DNA from 2 places in the Paenibacillus sp. FSL F4-0125 genome. Region 1 is predicted to be linked to the other one. Evidence: a T-box and tRNA genes for the amino acid it is inferred to sense, from the RefSeq annotation. Region 1 holds a T-box; the other holds one or more tRNA genes.

Region 1 (8,025 bases):
CCAAATGGGTGATGATGTCCGTATATATATTCTGCGGATTGTGTGCCGGTATAGCCGGATTGCTGTTGAGTTCAAATGTATCCAGCGCAGATGGAAATAACGCAGGGCTGTGGTATGAACTAGATGCCATCCTGGCAGTCGTTATCGGCGGAACATCACTAAACGGCGGACGCTTCTATTTACTTGGAACTGTTGTCGGAGCCCTGATCATCCAAACGCTGACCACCACAATCTACATGATCGGTGTTCCGCCGGAAATCACGCTGGTAGTCAAAGCGTTCGTAGTGCTAGCGGTCTGCTTGATCCAGTCGTCTGCCTTCCGGGCAGCACTTGCCTTGCGGTGGAAAAAGCGGCATTATCCAGGAGAAAAGGAGATTGCACGCCATGTTTCTTAAACGCAAGTATATTCCTATTATTGTAACGATTGCACTGTTTCTGGCCATGTTTGCTGCAGGTTCTTTCCGCTATACCGGTTTTTTCTCTCTGCAGGTACTGATGAACCTTTTCGTGGATAATGCCTTTCTGCTGATTACCGCCATCGGCATGTCCTTTGTCATTCTGTCCGGAGGTATTGATTTGTCCGTCGGCTCAATCATCGCTCTCACAACAATGGTGTCAGCGAGCCTGATTCAGCAGCAAGGATGGTCTCCAGCAGTCGTTATTCCGCTAGTACTTCTTATGGGCGCCGTTTTTGGATCCGGAATGGGCGCCATTATCCACTATTTTAAAATTCAGCCTTTTATCGTGACTTTAGCGGGAATGTTTTTAGCTCGTGGATTGTGCTATGTAATCAGCATTGATACGATAACGATAGATAACGCTTTCTATACGAATGTAGCGCAGACCAAGATCACGCTCCCGGGTGGCAGCTTTATTTCAATCAGTGCTATTGTTGCGTTGATTGTCACAGCCGCCGCTATCTTCATCGCGCATTATACGCGATTTGGCCGCAATGTGTACGCTCTTGGGGGAAACGAACAATCGGCGCTGCTGATGGGGCTTCCGGTTGCGCGAACCAAAGTGCTGGTATATGCGTTTAGCGGATTCTGTTCAGCTTTGGCTGGCGTCGTGTTCACATTCTACATGCTATCGGGATACGGGCTTCATGCAGTTGGTTTTGAGCTTGACACGATTGCTGCGGTTGTCATAGGTGGAACGTTACTAACTGGAGGCGTCGGTTATGTACTTGGTACCTTTTTCGGTGTGCTAATTCAGGGCGTAATCCAAACCTTAATCAGTTTCGATGGTACACTCAGTTCCTGGTGGACCAAAATTGTTATCGGTCTGCTGCTCTTCACCTTTATCCTGTTTCAGAGAATTCTTAGTGCAAGACGTTCTATCCTAAGGCAGTAGCAGTTGCTCTTACTATAGAATTGTTGCTACAATTACCATCGGGCTCCGTTTTCTTGGGTTCCCGATAGTTTTCGTTTATAAATGCAACCGTTACCAAAATGGGGGAGAGTTCAGTGAAAGCAGGGAAATGGATAGTCTGCTTAGTGTTTGTGTTCCTGACTGGCTGCTTTGGAGCAGGGGTCAGGAGTGCGGAACCTTCGCTCAGGCCTACGGAAATCCCCTTGAAGATCAATAATCCTCCGCAGGCAGATCTGCCTGCAGCCAAAACTATATTACTCGGATTCTCCCAGTTGGGCTCGGAGAGTACATGGAGAGCTGCAAATACGAATTCCATTAAGGAGGCAGCTCGGGAAGCGGGCATTTCACTAATTATGAAGAATGCTGAGCAATCTCAGCAAAAGCAGGTGGAAGCCATCCGTTCATTTATGAAGAGCAATGTAGATATCATTGCAATTGCCCCTGTTGTGCAGACCGGATGGGATGATATTTTAGAAGAAGTAAAGCAGGCAGGCATACCCGTCATCATTCTTGACCGTTCTATTAATGTGCAAGACCACTCACTTTATGTGACCTGCATAGGCTCTGACTTCTTTGAAGAAGGGGTGAAGGCCGCTAAATATATGCTGGACAAAATGCGGCATCATACCGGACAAATCAAAATTGCCGAACTTCAGGGTACTATCGGATCCACCCCTTCAATTGACCGCGGACGCGGGTTTCGGGAGACGATAAAGGGGCGGAATACCTTTGAAATTACACTTACCCGCCCTGCGGATTTTACTAAGGCAGGAGGGAGTAAGATCATGCAGGAATACCTGAGCCTGCCTCAAGATGAGTGGCCGCAGGTGCTGTTCTCCCATAATGATGACATGGCCGTTGGTGCAGTTGAAGCCATTGAGGAGGCCGGACTGAAGCCGGGTACTGATATTATAATAATTTCAATTGACGGGACACGCCGGGCCTTTGAACAGATGATTGCCGGGAACATTAATGCTGTCGTTGAATGCAATCCGCTCTTGGGTCCTTTACTAATGCAAGCTACCCAAGAGATTATGTCGGGCCGGACCCTCCCCAAACGTATGGTTCCAGCAGAAGATATTTACCCTCAGGAACTGGCCGCAATGGAAGTAGATAACCGGACATATTAACCAGATGATAAAAAGCTTTCGCTTTGAGGTGTTCCTTCCGGGGGTGCAGCTGGAGTCAGAAGCTAGCTTAAAGCCAGATCAAAATTGACCTAATTATGCTTGAACTTGTCAAAACGACAGATTTTGCATATAATAAATAGACATATCTCTTACATTAAAGAGATACCTGACAATTAGATTGAATTGTGAAATGTATTGATGGAGAAGAGTACACAGTGCCTGACTTACAGGGAGGAGACGCCGGTGATTGAGAGCGTTTCTAGGAAACAGAGCTGTCGAAGTTCACTCCGGAGCAGTTCCTTGAATTCCTTAAGATTGCCTTGCAAGGAAGCGTAGGGGAAACCGGTCACAGACCGTTATTTCTGTATAAAGTGAGATAGGTATCTGTCCAGCCAAAAGAGGGAATGAAGCTCTTAAGGGGAACAGATCAGCTTATCTAACAAGGGTGGTACCACGGTCTTTTCGTCCCTTACCGGGAGGAAAGGCCTTTTTTTGTTGAACTAGACAATGATTGAAGGGGGCTGTACACGGCCATGAAAGAGAAGTTGGAAGCATTGAAGGTAGAGGCACTGGCTAAGTTGCAGGAGGTTATGGATCCACAGGTTCTGAATGACCTAAGAGTGAAGTATCTCGGTAAAAAAGGTGAGCTTACAGAAGTTCTACGTGGTATGGGAGGACTTAGTGCTGAGGAGCGTCCGGTTATCGGGCAAGTAGCGAATCAGGTGCGTAGTGCGATTGAGGAGATTATTGGAGCGAAGCAAGAGGCATTTCAACAACAGGAGACACAACAGCGTCTGCAGGCTGAAAAAGTCGACGTAACCCTGCCGGGCCGACGCATGCAGCAAGGGGGCATTCACCCGCTTAGCAGAGTGGTTCAGGAAATTGAGGATATTTTCATTGGTATGGGTTACCGTGTGGCTGAAGGTCCTGAAGTGGAGACCGATTATTATAACTTTGAAGCCCTAAATCTGCCTAAGAACCACCCGGCTCGTGATATGCAGGATTCCTTCTATTTGACGGATGATCTGCTCATGCGCACTCAAACATCTCCGGTACAGATTCGTACTATGCAGGCTATGAACGGTGAAGTTCCAGTTAAAATCATCTGCCCGGGTAAAGTATTCCGCCGTGATGATGACGATGCAACGCACTCCTTCCAGTTCCATCAAATCGAAGGTTTGGTTATCGGAAGCAACATTCGGATGAGTGACCTGAAAGGTACGCTTCAGCAATTCGTGCAGGAGATGTTCGGCCCGAATACAGGCATTCGTCTTCGTCCGAGCTTCTTCCCGTTCACCGAGCCTAGCGTTGAAGTGGACGTAAGCTGCTTCAAATGTGGCGGTGATGGTTGCAGACTGTGCAAGCAAAGCGGATGGTTAGAAATTCTTGGCGCGGGTATGGTGCATCCAAATGTTCTGAAAATGGGTGGCTATGATCCTGCTAAGTATAGCGGCTTCGCATTCGGTATGGGTGTTGAGCGGATTGCTATGCTTAAATACGGCATCGATGACATCCGTCATTTCTATAACAACGATATGAGTTTTGTAAAGCAGTTCAAGGGCGTTTAGATTTTTGGTGGGCGAGCTGGCTGACGGATTCGGAGGATGGATTTTGGAGCATTTGATTTCATGTTGTAAAAACCCTATTAAGCTAGGATCGGAAAGGAATTTTGGAACTGTAGGAGCGATAGCGACCGCCTTTGTCCCCGGATTTCCACCGCGAAGAGCGGTTTAGATCAAGAAATCTGGGGACAACAGCGGCCGGAAGTCCAAAGATTCCTTGCAGGGACCGCTCTTAATAGTGTTTTGTAGTTGAAATTGAGAGCTCTTAATCAAGCCTCCGACTGGAAGCAGATCGAACGGCAAGTAGATAAATACATCTGAAACATAAAGGAAGTGAGCGGACATGAAAGTATCAACCGGATGGTTGGCTGATTATACATCGATTGAAGGAGTAACCGCTGAAAAGCTAGCGGAGAAGATTACCGCTGCCGGCATTGAAATTGACGGAGTAGAGCGCCGAAATAAAGGGATTTCGGGCATCGTAACCGGCTATGTGAAATCGAAGGAAAAGCATCCTGATGCTGATAAGCTGAACATATGTATCGTGGATGCAGGTCAAGGTGAAGATCTGCAAATCGTCTGCGGCGCAAAAAATGTGGCTGCGGGACAAACCGTTCCTGTAGCTCTTGTTGGTGCTAAGCTGCCAGGACTCGATATCAAAAAAGCAAAGCTGCGCGGAGTATTATCGCAAGGGATGATCTGCTCAGCTAAAGAATTAGGACTGAATGATAAATTGCTTCCTAAAGAGCAACAAGAAGGAATTCTTGTGCTTCCAGAGGGAACAGAGATCGGTCAAGATATTTCAAAGTTGCTGGGTTTAGATGATGAGATTCTGGAATTCGATCTGACTCCGAACCGTTCAGATTGCCTAAGCATGATTGGTGCTGCTTATGAAGTGAGCGCGATTCTTGGACGCGAGATCAAATTGCCTAATCCAGCAGGCGAAATCATTGAGATCAGCGGAGCAGCTGATAAATCTATTTCCGTTAAGATTGAGAATGAAGAACTTTGCAGCCACTACGCTGTTCGTTATATCTCGGGTGTTAAACCTGCAGCATCACCGCTGTGGATTCAGAATCGTCTGATGGCGGCAGGGATTCGTCCAATTAACAACATCGTAGACATCACTAACTATGTGATGCTCGAATACGGACAGCCGCTGCATGCTTTTGATGCAGATAAAATAGACGGTGGAGAACTCGGCGTTCGTCTTGCTCATGAAGGTGAAGTCCTGACTACACTTGATGGCCAAGAACGGAAGCTTGAGCCACATATGCTCGTTATCGCTGATGGAGCTAAAGCAGTAGCTCTGGCTGGAGTAATGGGAGGTCAGGATACGGAAGTTACTGCTGAAACGGTAAATCTCGTTCTGGAATCCGCTAAGTTTGATGGAGGAACTGTTCGTAAAACCTCGCGTCAACTGGGTCTTCGCTCGGAAGCATCCCTTCGTTTCGAGAAAGAAGTGGACCCAAATGCAGTGATTCCTGCATTGAACCGTGCAGCAGTACTTATTGCACGTTATGCTGGCGGATCTGTGCATGAAGGAATTGTTCAAGCAGGAACAGTCGCAACTGAAGAGAAGGTACTGACTTTGTCCTTGGAGAAGCTGAACCGTTATCTCGGAACAGATCTGTCCTTGCTAGAAGTGAAGACATTGTTTGGACGTCTTCATTTCAAGTGTGGTGATACTGCACAAGGGCTGATCGAAGTTCAGGTGCCGACTAGACGTGGCGATATCAGCTATGATGTTGACCTTATCGAAGAAATTGCTCGTCTGTACGGGTATGACAATATTCCAACGACCCTGATTGAAGGAGTTACAACGCCAGGTGCATTAACGCATAAGCAATCACTCCGCCGTGAACTGCGTCGCCTGTTGTCGCATGGCGGTTATCAGGAAGTGATGGGTTACTCCTTCATCCAGCCGGCACAAAGCAAAATGTTCCCTGAGTTATCAGAAGGCTCACAAGCGGTTAAATTGGCTATGCCAATGAGTGAAGAACGCAGTGTACTGCGTACTAGCCTTCTGCCACAACTTTTGGATATTGCTAGCTACAATACCAACCGTCGTCAAAGCGATCTAGCGTTGTTTGAAATCGGCAATGTCTTCTTCACGGATGAAGAACAGTTGACTCGCCAGCCGCGTGAGTTGCCAGTGCTGGGGTTGTTGCTTAGCGGTAGCCTAACCGTGAAGCAATGGAACGTTTCAGCACAGCCTGTCGATTTCTTTGATTTGAAGGGTGCGCTTGAATCGGTATTTGCTTATTTGGGTCTTACAGACAGAATCATCTACGAGGGAGACGGTCCAGAAGGATATCATCCTGGACGTTCCGCGTCTGTGTACCTGCTCGGAGACGAGGGTCGTGTGAAGATCGGAACGATGGGTCAGCTCCATCCAGAACTGCAGAGAGAGCTTGATCTAGTGGATACCTATGTCGCTGAGATTTTATTGCAGCCGCTGTATGATAACACGCACAGCCGTCTGCAATATAATGAGCTTCCGCGTTTCCCGGGAATGGAACGGGATATTGCTGTGGTTGTTGATTCAACTGTACCAGCGGGCGATCTGCTAGCTTCCATCCGTGCAAACGGAGGGACTTTGCTACAATCCGTTCAGGTATTCGACGTGTACACTGGCGGCAAGTTAGAGAGTGGGAAGAAGAGCATTGCGATCTCACTTCTGTATCGTCACGGTGAACATACATTGACAGATGAAGAGGTTGGAGAAGTACACGATAAGCTATTATCGTCCCTTCAACAAACTTTTGGTGCAGAATTAAGAAAATAGCAGGAATTGTGTAAAGCCGCAGCGAATCCATTTAGAAACTGAGATTCGCTGCGGCTTTTTCTGGGTAGAGTGAAATGCGGAGGATGTCAGCGAGAATCTATTGAATTACAAGGGATTTTGCCAAATGCTTAAGAAAAAAGCTACAATAGAAACAGTAAGACTAGCTTAGAATCCGCACACATACAAAGGAGGGCACAACTGTGGCTATGGACCGGACTCGTGTCGCCGTGGAGATATACGGAACTTCCTATAAACTCGTCGGAAGCAGCACTGAATATATGAAACAAGTGGCCCGTTATGTTGACGAACATATGCGCACGATTTCTAAATCACACACCAGACTGGATACGCCGCGTATTGCGGTGCTTGCAGCAGTACATATGGCGGAGCAGGCTATTCAGGTTCAGGATTTTAAAAATGAACTCAACATGATGACAGGTGAACGCAGTGAACTGCGATTGGAAGTATCTCGCCTGCTGGAGGTTCAGCGGGAGCGACAAGAAGAATATGAACGCCTTGAAGCGGCAGCTAAGGAAGAAGCAGAGCGACTGATTGCTGCGATTGAAGAAGAACGCAAGCGTCATCTGGAGATCCAGGAGAACGAGCGCAAGGTACATGTGGACCAGCTTCAGGAGGCGACCCAAGCGGCTGAAGCTGCGCGAGAGAAGCTGGAAGAGGAGCTGCTTGCGCGTGAGCAGGAGCTTCAAGCGCTACGGGCAAGCTATGAGGCAGAACAGGCTACAATTCGTGAGAATCATCGAGAGGAGCTAGCGAATGCAGAAGCCATCCGTCTGCAGCAATTGGAAGAGCAGAAGACGGCGCATCTGCAAGAGCTGGAGAACATCCGTGAGACGCTGATTAAGGAGAAGACAGATACTTTGTCTGCTCTGGAGCTTGAGTTAACTGAGACCAGGTCAACATTAGAGAAACAGCTTGAGGAAACCAAATCGACATTAGGTAAGGAACTCGAGGAGACTAAGTTAACACTGGGTAAGGAGCTTGAGGATACAACAACGAAGCTAGGTAAGGAACTGGCTGAAGAGCGGGAAGCTTTACAACGGGAGCTTGCTAAGAATAAGGAGCTTCGACAATCGCAAGGCACTCAGGAACACAGACATAAGCAAAGCATTCAAGAGCTTGAAAAACAGCTGGCTGAGCTCCGTGGTGGAACAGG
Region 2 (8,025 bases), 1.7 Mb from region 1:
GGGTGAAGGTGCGGTAACACGCACTGGAGGCCCGAACCCACGCACGTTGAAAAGTGCGGGGATGAGGTGGGGGTAGCGGAGAAATTCCAATCGAACTCGGAGATAGCTGGTTCTCCCCGAAATAGCTTTAGGGCTAGCCTCGGTATAAGAGTAGTGGAGGTAGAGCACTGATTGGGTGCGGGGTCCGCAAGGATTACCAAGCTCAGTCAAACTCCGAATGCCATATACTTATTGCCGGGAGTCAGACAGTGAGTGCTAAGATCCATTGTCAAAAGGGAAACAGCCCAGACCATCAGCTAAGGTCCCCAAGTGTGTGTTAAGTGGGAAAGGATGTGGAGTTGCACAGACAACCAGGATGTTGGCTTAGAAGCAGCCACCATTGAAAGAGTGCGTAATAGCTCACTGGTCGAGTGACTCTGCGCCGAAAATGTAACGGGGCTAAACACACCACCGAAGCTATGGCTAGATACGTATGTATCTGGGGTAGGGGAGCGTTGTATGTGGGTTGAAGGTGTACCGTAAGGAGCGCTGGACAGCATACAAGTGAGAATGCCGGTATGAGTAACGAAAAGATCAGTGAGAATCTGATCCGCCGAAAGCCCAAGGTTTCCTGAGGAAGGCTCGTCCGCTCAGGGTAAGTCGGGACCTAAGGCGAGGCCGAAAGGCGTAGTCGAAGGACAACAGTTTGAAATTACTGTACCACCGTAATCCGCTATGAGCGATGGGGTGACGCAGGAGGGTAGTGACTCGGACTGATGGATATGTCCGTCTAAGCAGTGAGGCTGATGTGTAGGCAAATCCGCACATCGTTAAGGCTGGGCTGTGATGGGGAGCGAAAATTGTAGTAGCGAAGGTCATGATCTCACACTGCCAAGAAAAGCCTCTAGCCAGGAGAAGGTGCCCGTACCGCAAACCGACACAGGTAGGCGAGAAGAGAATTCTAAGGCGCGCGGAAGAACTCTCGTTAAGGAACTCGGCAAAATGACCCCGTAACTTCGGGAGAAGGGGTGCCCCGGTAGTGTGAATAGCACGAGGGGGCCGCAGTGAAAAGGCCCAAGCGACTGTTTAGCAAAAACACAGGTCTGTGCGAAGCCGCAAGGCGAAGTATACGGGCTGACGCCTGCCCGGTGCTGGAAGGTTAAGGGGAGTGGTTAGGGGTAACCCGAAGCTATGAACCGAAGCCCCAGTAAACGGCGGCCGTAACTATAACGGTCCTAAGGTAGCGAAATTCCTTGTCAGGTAAATTCTGACCCGCACGAATGGCGTAACGACTTGGGCGCTGTCTCAACGAGAGATCCGGTGAAATTTTAATACCTGTGAAGATGCAGGTTACCCGCGACAAGACGGAAAGACCCCATGGAGCTTTACTGCAGCTTGATATTGAATTTGGGTACGATCTGTACAGGATAGGTGGGAGCCGTAGAAATCGGAGCGCAAGCTTCGGTGGAGGCGCCGTTGGGATACCACCCTGATCGTATCTAGGTTCTAACCTAGTGCCCTAATCGGGTACGGGGACCGTGTCAGGCGGGCAGTTTGACTGGGGCGGTCGCCTCCTAAAGAGTAACGGAGGCGTTCCAAGGTTCCCTCAGAATGGTTGGAAATCATTCGAAGAGTGCAAAGGCATAAGGGAGCTTGACTGCGAGACCTACAAGTCGAGCAGGGACGAAAGTCGGACTTAGTGATCCGGTGGTACCGCATGGAAGGGCCATCGCTCAACGGATAAAAGCTACCCTGGGGATAACAGGCTTATCTCCCCCAAGAGTCCACATCGACGGGGAGGTTTGGCACCTCGATGTCGGCTCATCGCATCCTGGGGCTGAAGTAGGTCCCAAGGGTTGGGCTGTTCGCCCATTAAAGCGGTACGCGAGCTGGGTTCAGAACGTCGTGAGACAGTTCGGTCCCTATCTGTCGTGGGCGCAGGAAATTTGAGAGGAGCTGTCCTTAGTACGAGAGGACCGGGATGGACGTACCGCTGGTGCACCAGTTGTTTCGCCAGAAGCATGGCTGGGTAGCTACGTACGGACGGGATAAGCGCTGAAAGCATCTAAGCGTGAAGCCCCCCTCAAGATGAGATTTCCCAATTAGTAAGACCCCTTGAAGACGACGAGGTAGATAGGTTGGAGGTGGAAGTGCAGTAATGCATGGAGCTGACCAATACTAATCGGTCGAGGGCTTATCCTATACTTAAAACGCAAATTCAATTCGGATTCAGTTTTCAGGGAGTCAAATTCCTGTTTGGATTGCTGTGGTACTGATATCGTTTGGAGAGATACCCAAGTGGCTATAAGGGGACCCTCTGCTAAGGGGTTAGACTGCGTAAGCGGTGCGTGGGTTCGAATCCCACTCTCTCCGCCATTTTCAATCCATAGCATTTCTAATTATTGTGGCGGTGTAGCTCAGCTGGCTAGAGCGTACGGTTCATACCCGTGAGGTCGGGGGTTCGATCCCCTTCGCCGCTACCATAATACCTGGAGGCTTAGCTCAGCTGGGAGAGCATCTGCCTTACAAGCAGAGGGTCGGGGGTTCGATCCCCTCAGCCTCCACCATTATTACTTTTTTAGGAATACTTTTTACACCGTGCCGGTGTAGCTCAACTGGTAGAGCAACTGACTTGTAATCAGTAGGTTGGGGGTTCAAGTCCTCTCGCCGGCACCATTATTACTAATGCGGAACCGTGGTGTAGTTGGCCTAACATGCCTGCCTGTCACGCAGGAGATCGCGAGTTCGAATCTCGTCGGTTCCGCCATTTTTTCCACAAGATTAGGGTGGGAAGTTTAATACTACCACTTTATTTTTATGTCAATTTAATATGGCTCGATAGCTCAGTCGGTAGAGCAGAGGACTGAAAATCCTCGTGTCGGCGGTTCGAATCCGTCTCGAGCCACTTTTCCCTGGGGGATTAGCGAAGTGGCCAAACGCATCAGACTGTAAATCTGCTCACGTACGTGTTCGGTGGTTCGAATCCATCATCCCCCACCATTTATGAGCCATTAGCTCAGTTGGTAGAGCACCTGACTTTTAATCAGGGTGTCGAAGGTTCGAGTCCTTCATGGCTCATCCCAAACAGAAAGTCATCACCATAAGGTGATGGCTTTTTTTGTGTTTTAAAGTTGTATTATAGTGGCGCGCTAATGTAGCGATTAACATAATATAAGAGAATATGCTAAAATAGGCGAAAAGAGCAAAAGTGGTGGAGCATGGTGACTATGGATAGTGAGACATTGCGGAAAAAATTAGAGCAGCTCACCGGAAAGAGAACCGGAATCAAGCAGTTAGGGAGGCAGCATTCAGCTTCTCTTTTTAGCATGGGATTAGAAGCGCAGGATCAGCTGGTAATCCATGAGGGCCATCTCTGGGCACCTTTGTATGAGAGTGACGGACGTATAACCGCTGTTTGGGTAGAAATGGAAGGGCTCAGCTCTCTGGAAGTACAATTGGTCAATTATGCAGTTCGGAATTTTGCTATTGCACTTAAAGCTACAGGGCTTAGAGAAGAAGGCGAAGTGGAGGCACGGCAGCTTGGCGCCTGGTTAAACACAGAGCTAGAGCAAGAGAAGAATGACACTGAGATTCCGGATGAGATGACCTTAAAGGGGCGTCTGTTCGGTGACATGATTCCATTCCTCCTTAGTAGTGAGATTGCACACAGCCCACAGATAACTTATCGTTCACTGATGAAATTGCTGCGCAGCTATTTTGAGAATGAAATCATGCTAATTCCTCTTCAAGAAAAGGAATGGTTAATTTTAGCCCGTAAAGAATTGCTTATGGGCGGGGATGATAAGGATGATGAAGAAGAGAGTGTAGATGATCTTCTAGCACAGACTAGTATGGGTTTACATGAGCTGATAGCAAGTGAATGGGTAGGTGTATTCCATTTGGCGGTGGCTCCGGCTATTGTCCCTGTTAAGGGATTAACAGGATCTGTGGCTTTGCTCAGGGAGACGATTGTTCTTGGTCGTATTTTTCAAGTAGGAGAGTATATTCATTTACCTTGGGAGCTGCATTTGGAACGTTTGGTTAACAGCATACCTGACGTACGCCGTAAACAGCTGCTTGGACAAATTGGTGATTATTCCTCTGTACTATCAGATAAAGAAATGCTGCTGACCTTAGAGACTTTCTTCGAGATGGACTGTAATGTAAGTGAAACCGCCAAGAAGCTATATATCCATCGTAATACGCTCCTATACCGTCTGGATAAGATAAAACAAGAGACTGGGGCAGATGTAAGAAGCTTTGGGGACGCTGCTATTGTGAAGCTTACTATGCTTTTGTATAAAGTGACGAAAAGGAAATAGGTTTTTTGTGAACCTTACAAATAGCCATCGTGTCCCGACTGGGGTAATATAAATGTACAAGGAAACAGAATTTTTATTTTAACTAATTAATAATTAACTCGAGGGGGAAATACAATGGCAGGCGTACGTTTAGAGCATATTTTCAAAAAATACCCGGGTTCAGATAAAGCGACAGTAATCGATATCAATCTTGATATTAAAGATAAGGAATTTCTAGTATTGGTTGGACCTTCCGGTTGCGGTAAATCCACAACTTTGCGTATGATCGCTGGTTTGGAAGAAATCTCTGAAGGTAAAATGTACATTGGCGATCGTGTAGTTAACGACGTTGCACCTAAAGACCGCGATATCGCGATGGTATTCCAATCCTACGCCCTGTATCCGCATATGAGCGTATACCAAAACATGGCTTTCGGTTTGAAACTTCGTAAAGTGAAGAAGGATGAAATCGACAAGAAAGTTCGCGAAGCTGCTAAAATTCTCGATATCGAGCATTTGCTAGATCGTAAACCAAAAGCGCTTTCCGGTGGTCAACGCCAACGTGTCGCTTTGGGACGCGCTATCGTACGTGATCCACAAGTCTTCTTGATGGATGAGCCTCTTTCCAACTTGGATGCTAAACTTCGTGGTCAAATGCGTGCTGAAATCACTAAACTGGTTAAACGCCTTGAAACCACTTGTATCTACGTAACGCATGACCAAACAGAAGCTATGACAATGGGTGATCGCATCGTAGTTATGTATGATGGTATCATTCAACAAGCAGCTTCCCCTGAAGAGTTGTACAATGAACCTACAAACTTGTTCGTAGCTGGATTTATCGGATCCCCTACAATGAACTTTATCAATGGTACTTTGTCTGAAGTAAGCGGTTCTATCCGTTTCCGTGCTGAGAACCTTGATGTTGAAGTACCAGGCGGAAAAGCACAAATCATCCGCAACAAAGGTTACATCGGTAAAGAAGTAATCATGGGCGTTCGTCCAGAAGATATCCATGAAGAGCCAGTATTCTTGGAAGCTTCCCCGAACACAATCTTTACTTCATTGGTTGATGTTACTGAAAACCTTGGTCATGAAATGCTCCTTTACTTGAGCGGCCTTGGTAAATCTACTGTAATCGCTCGTGTAGATGGACGTTCCACTACTCGCGAAGGCAGCAAGCCAAAATTGGCTATCGACATGAACAAAATTCACTTCTTTGATAAAGAATCCGAAGCTAACATTTTGTTGGGATAAGATTGTAAAGATCTTTTCTCTCTTGATAAAGCCACCCGAAAGGGTGGCTTTATTGTTTAGATGGACCCTGTTTGGTTAGGCGCTAAGATTGCATTCATAGGCGTTATCAATTAAGATAGCAGGAGAATTACCTCCGGAATGTAATGAGATCGCTGCCAACCGGACGCAGTAAGCGGACAAATACCGCAGGTGACGAAAGGACGAACTTACATGGCTAAGAAAGTAAAAGTATCTGAATTGGTACAGCATTTTCAATTAGAGGTTATTTCCGGCCAGGAAGGTCTAAAGAGACCCATTACGGTCGATGACCTGAATCGCCCTGGACTAGAGATTGCTGGTTATTTTGAATATTATCCAGAAGAACGTGTTCAATTGCTAGGCAAAACAGAACTCGCTTTTTTCTCCATGCTGCCTGAAGCTGAGCGGAAAAGTCGACTTCGTGGAATTTGTAATGACAACACACCTTGTATTGTAATTACACGTGGTTTGGATGTGCCTCAGGAGTTAATTGACATAAGTAATGAAAAGGCACTTCCTGTGCTTCGGAGCTCCATGGCTACGACTATTTTCTCTAGCCGGTTGACGAGCTTCTTAGAAGGAAAATTAGCCCCTACAGCAACGATACATGGCGTACTTTGTGATGTATATGGTGTAGGTATGCTAATCACCGGTAGTAGTGGGATTGGTAAAAGTGAAACAGCCCTTGAACTTGTAAAACGCGGACATCGCTTGATTGCTGATGATGCCGTAGAAATCCGTCAGACTTCAGATAACCAGCTGCATGGTACAGCACCTGAGTTAATCCGTCATTTACTGGAGATCCGTGGAGTAGGTATCATTAATGTAATGACACTGTTTGGTGCGGGTGCCATTCGTAATCATAAACGGATTACACTTGTTGTTAGATTGGAAGCTTGGCAGCAAGACAAGCAATATGACCGGCTTGGACTCGACGAGGAAACGACACGGATTATCGACACCGATGTTCCACTTGTAACGATTCCTGTACGCCCAGGACGTAACCTTGCTGTTATTATTGAGGTTGCAGCGATGAACTATCGCCTGAAACAAATGGGCTTTAATGCAGCCCTGCAGTTTACGAATAAGTTAACTGCAACCATATCTGAAGATATGGATGATCTCGATTAGGAGTGTGAGAGAATGTTCCCATTAGCACTAAATCCTATTGTCTTCTCAATTGGATCACTGCAAGTACACTGGTATGGATTAATACTAGGTTTCGGTGCACTCGCGGGGTTATATCTTGCGATCCGCGAGGGCAAACGGTTTGGTATCCCACAAGAATTCTTTATGGATATGCTGCTGCTAGGTGTGCCCTCAGCCATTATCGGGGCACGGATTTATTTTGTAGCATTTAAATGGGAGGATTATAAGGATAATTTAATAGATGTCTTTAAGATCTGGAACGGTGGCATTGCCATTTACGGTGCATTAATTGGAGCCATTATTTGTGGAATTATATATTTCCGCTATAAAGGCTACCCCTTCTGGCGTATCGTTGACATTTGTGCACCCGGACTACTTGCGGGTCAAATGATTGGACGCTGGGGGAACTTTGTCAACCAAGAGGCATACGGCAGCGTGGTTGAAGAGTCTTTTTTACGGGATAAACTGCATTTACCTGACTTCATTGTGAACCAAATGTACATAGGGGATGCTTTTCATCATCCAACCTTCCTATATGAATCTCTTTGGAGCTTACTGGGCATCGCACTTCTCATGGTCCTCCGTCGTCAGAAATTTGTGCGTGCCGGTGAGATCTTCATGTCTTACTTTATATGGTATTCCATCGGTCGTTTCTTCATCGAAGCCATACGTACGGACAGCTTGGCGTTTAATGGAAGCGCAGGTTTGGCATCCTTTATGAACGGATTGTGGAAACCGATGGAGTGGCTAGGTTTTGAACAAGGATACTTGGACCCAAGCTATGGAAATATCCGTATTTCCCAGCTACTTGCTCTACTGATCATCGTTGCAGCTGTACTGCTTATCATTATTCGTAGGGTCACCGGAGAGCCTAAAGCACATTATTCTGATCCTATCGTATGTACTAAACCGATCAAAGCAGATACCGTAGTGCCAGAAAGTGCAGTAAATACACCGCAGAAAGCTCGTCATGGGGCACAACCTGAACAAGGACAGCCTGCGGATGGAGATAAGAAGGAGCAGTAAAGCTTATGATAGAATGCGTTCTTTTTGATCTGGATGGAACGATTGTCGATACGAATGAGCTAATTATTAGTTCGTTTATGTACGCGCTGAAGGACAATGGTCTGGCTCCACTCACCAGGGAAGAGATTATTCCGCATATGGGCACAACCCTTCAGCAACAGATGAGAGTCTTCTCTGGACTTGAGGATGTAAGTGGTGCGCTAGAAAGATCCTACCGTTCTTATAATTATGAACATCACGATGAGTTAGTACGTCCCTTTCCTCATGTGAATGAGACGATGGAGGAGCTCAAACG

What was found. A T-box is a leader RNA that pairs with one kind of tRNA and senses whether it is charged. The one in region 1 lies ahead of pheS (phenylalanine--tRNA ligase subunit alpha), so its partner is inferred to be a tRNA-Phe.
Region 2: it encodes a tRNA-Phe, which carries the amino acid that the T-box ahead of pheS (phenylalanine--tRNA ligase subunit alpha) is inferred to sense. The anticodon was not compared.

The regions. Positions count from the first base shown of each region.
Region 1 covers NZ_JBBOZJ010000001.1:1,899,720-1,907,744, forward strand. The annotation lists gene NST74_RS08300 (ABC transporter permease) at 1-395, shown strand, start outside; gene yjfF (galactofuranose ABC transporter, permease protein YjfF) at 385-1,353, shown strand; gene NST74_RS08310 (ABC transporter substrate-binding protein) at 1,467-2,501, shown strand; T-box leader at 2,688-2,974, shown strand; gene pheS (phenylalanine--tRNA ligase subunit alpha) at 3,035-4,069, shown strand; gene pheT (phenylalanine--tRNA ligase subunit beta) at 4,407-6,851, shown strand; gene NST74_RS08325 (hypothetical protein) at 7,058-8,025, shown strand, end outside.
Region 2 covers NZ_JBBOZJ010000001.1:152,306-160,330, forward strand. The annotation lists rRNA gene NST74_RS00730 (23S ribosomal RNA) at 1-2,181, shown strand, start outside; tRNA gene NST74_RS00735 (tRNA-Ser) at 2,264-2,355, shown strand; tRNA gene NST74_RS00740 (tRNA-Met) at 2,386-2,462, shown strand; tRNA gene NST74_RS00745 (tRNA-Val) at 2,471-2,546, shown strand; tRNA gene NST74_RS00750 (tRNA-Thr) at 2,580-2,655, shown strand; tRNA gene NST74_RS00755 (tRNA-Asp) at 2,669-2,746, shown strand; tRNA gene NST74_RS00760 (tRNA-Phe) at 2,812-2,884, shown strand; tRNA gene NST74_RS00765 (tRNA-Tyr) at 2,894-2,979, shown strand; tRNA gene NST74_RS00770 (tRNA-Lys) at 2,985-3,057, shown strand; gene NST74_RS00775 (PucR family transcriptional regulator) at 3,198-4,301, shown strand; gene NST74_RS00780 (ABC transporter ATP-binding protein) at 4,416-5,537, shown strand; gene hprK (HPr(Ser) kinase/phosphatase) at 5,748-6,686, shown strand; gene lgt (prolipoprotein diacylglyceryl transferase) at 6,699-7,730, shown strand; gene ppaX (pyrophosphatase PpaX) at 7,736-8,025, shown strand, end outside.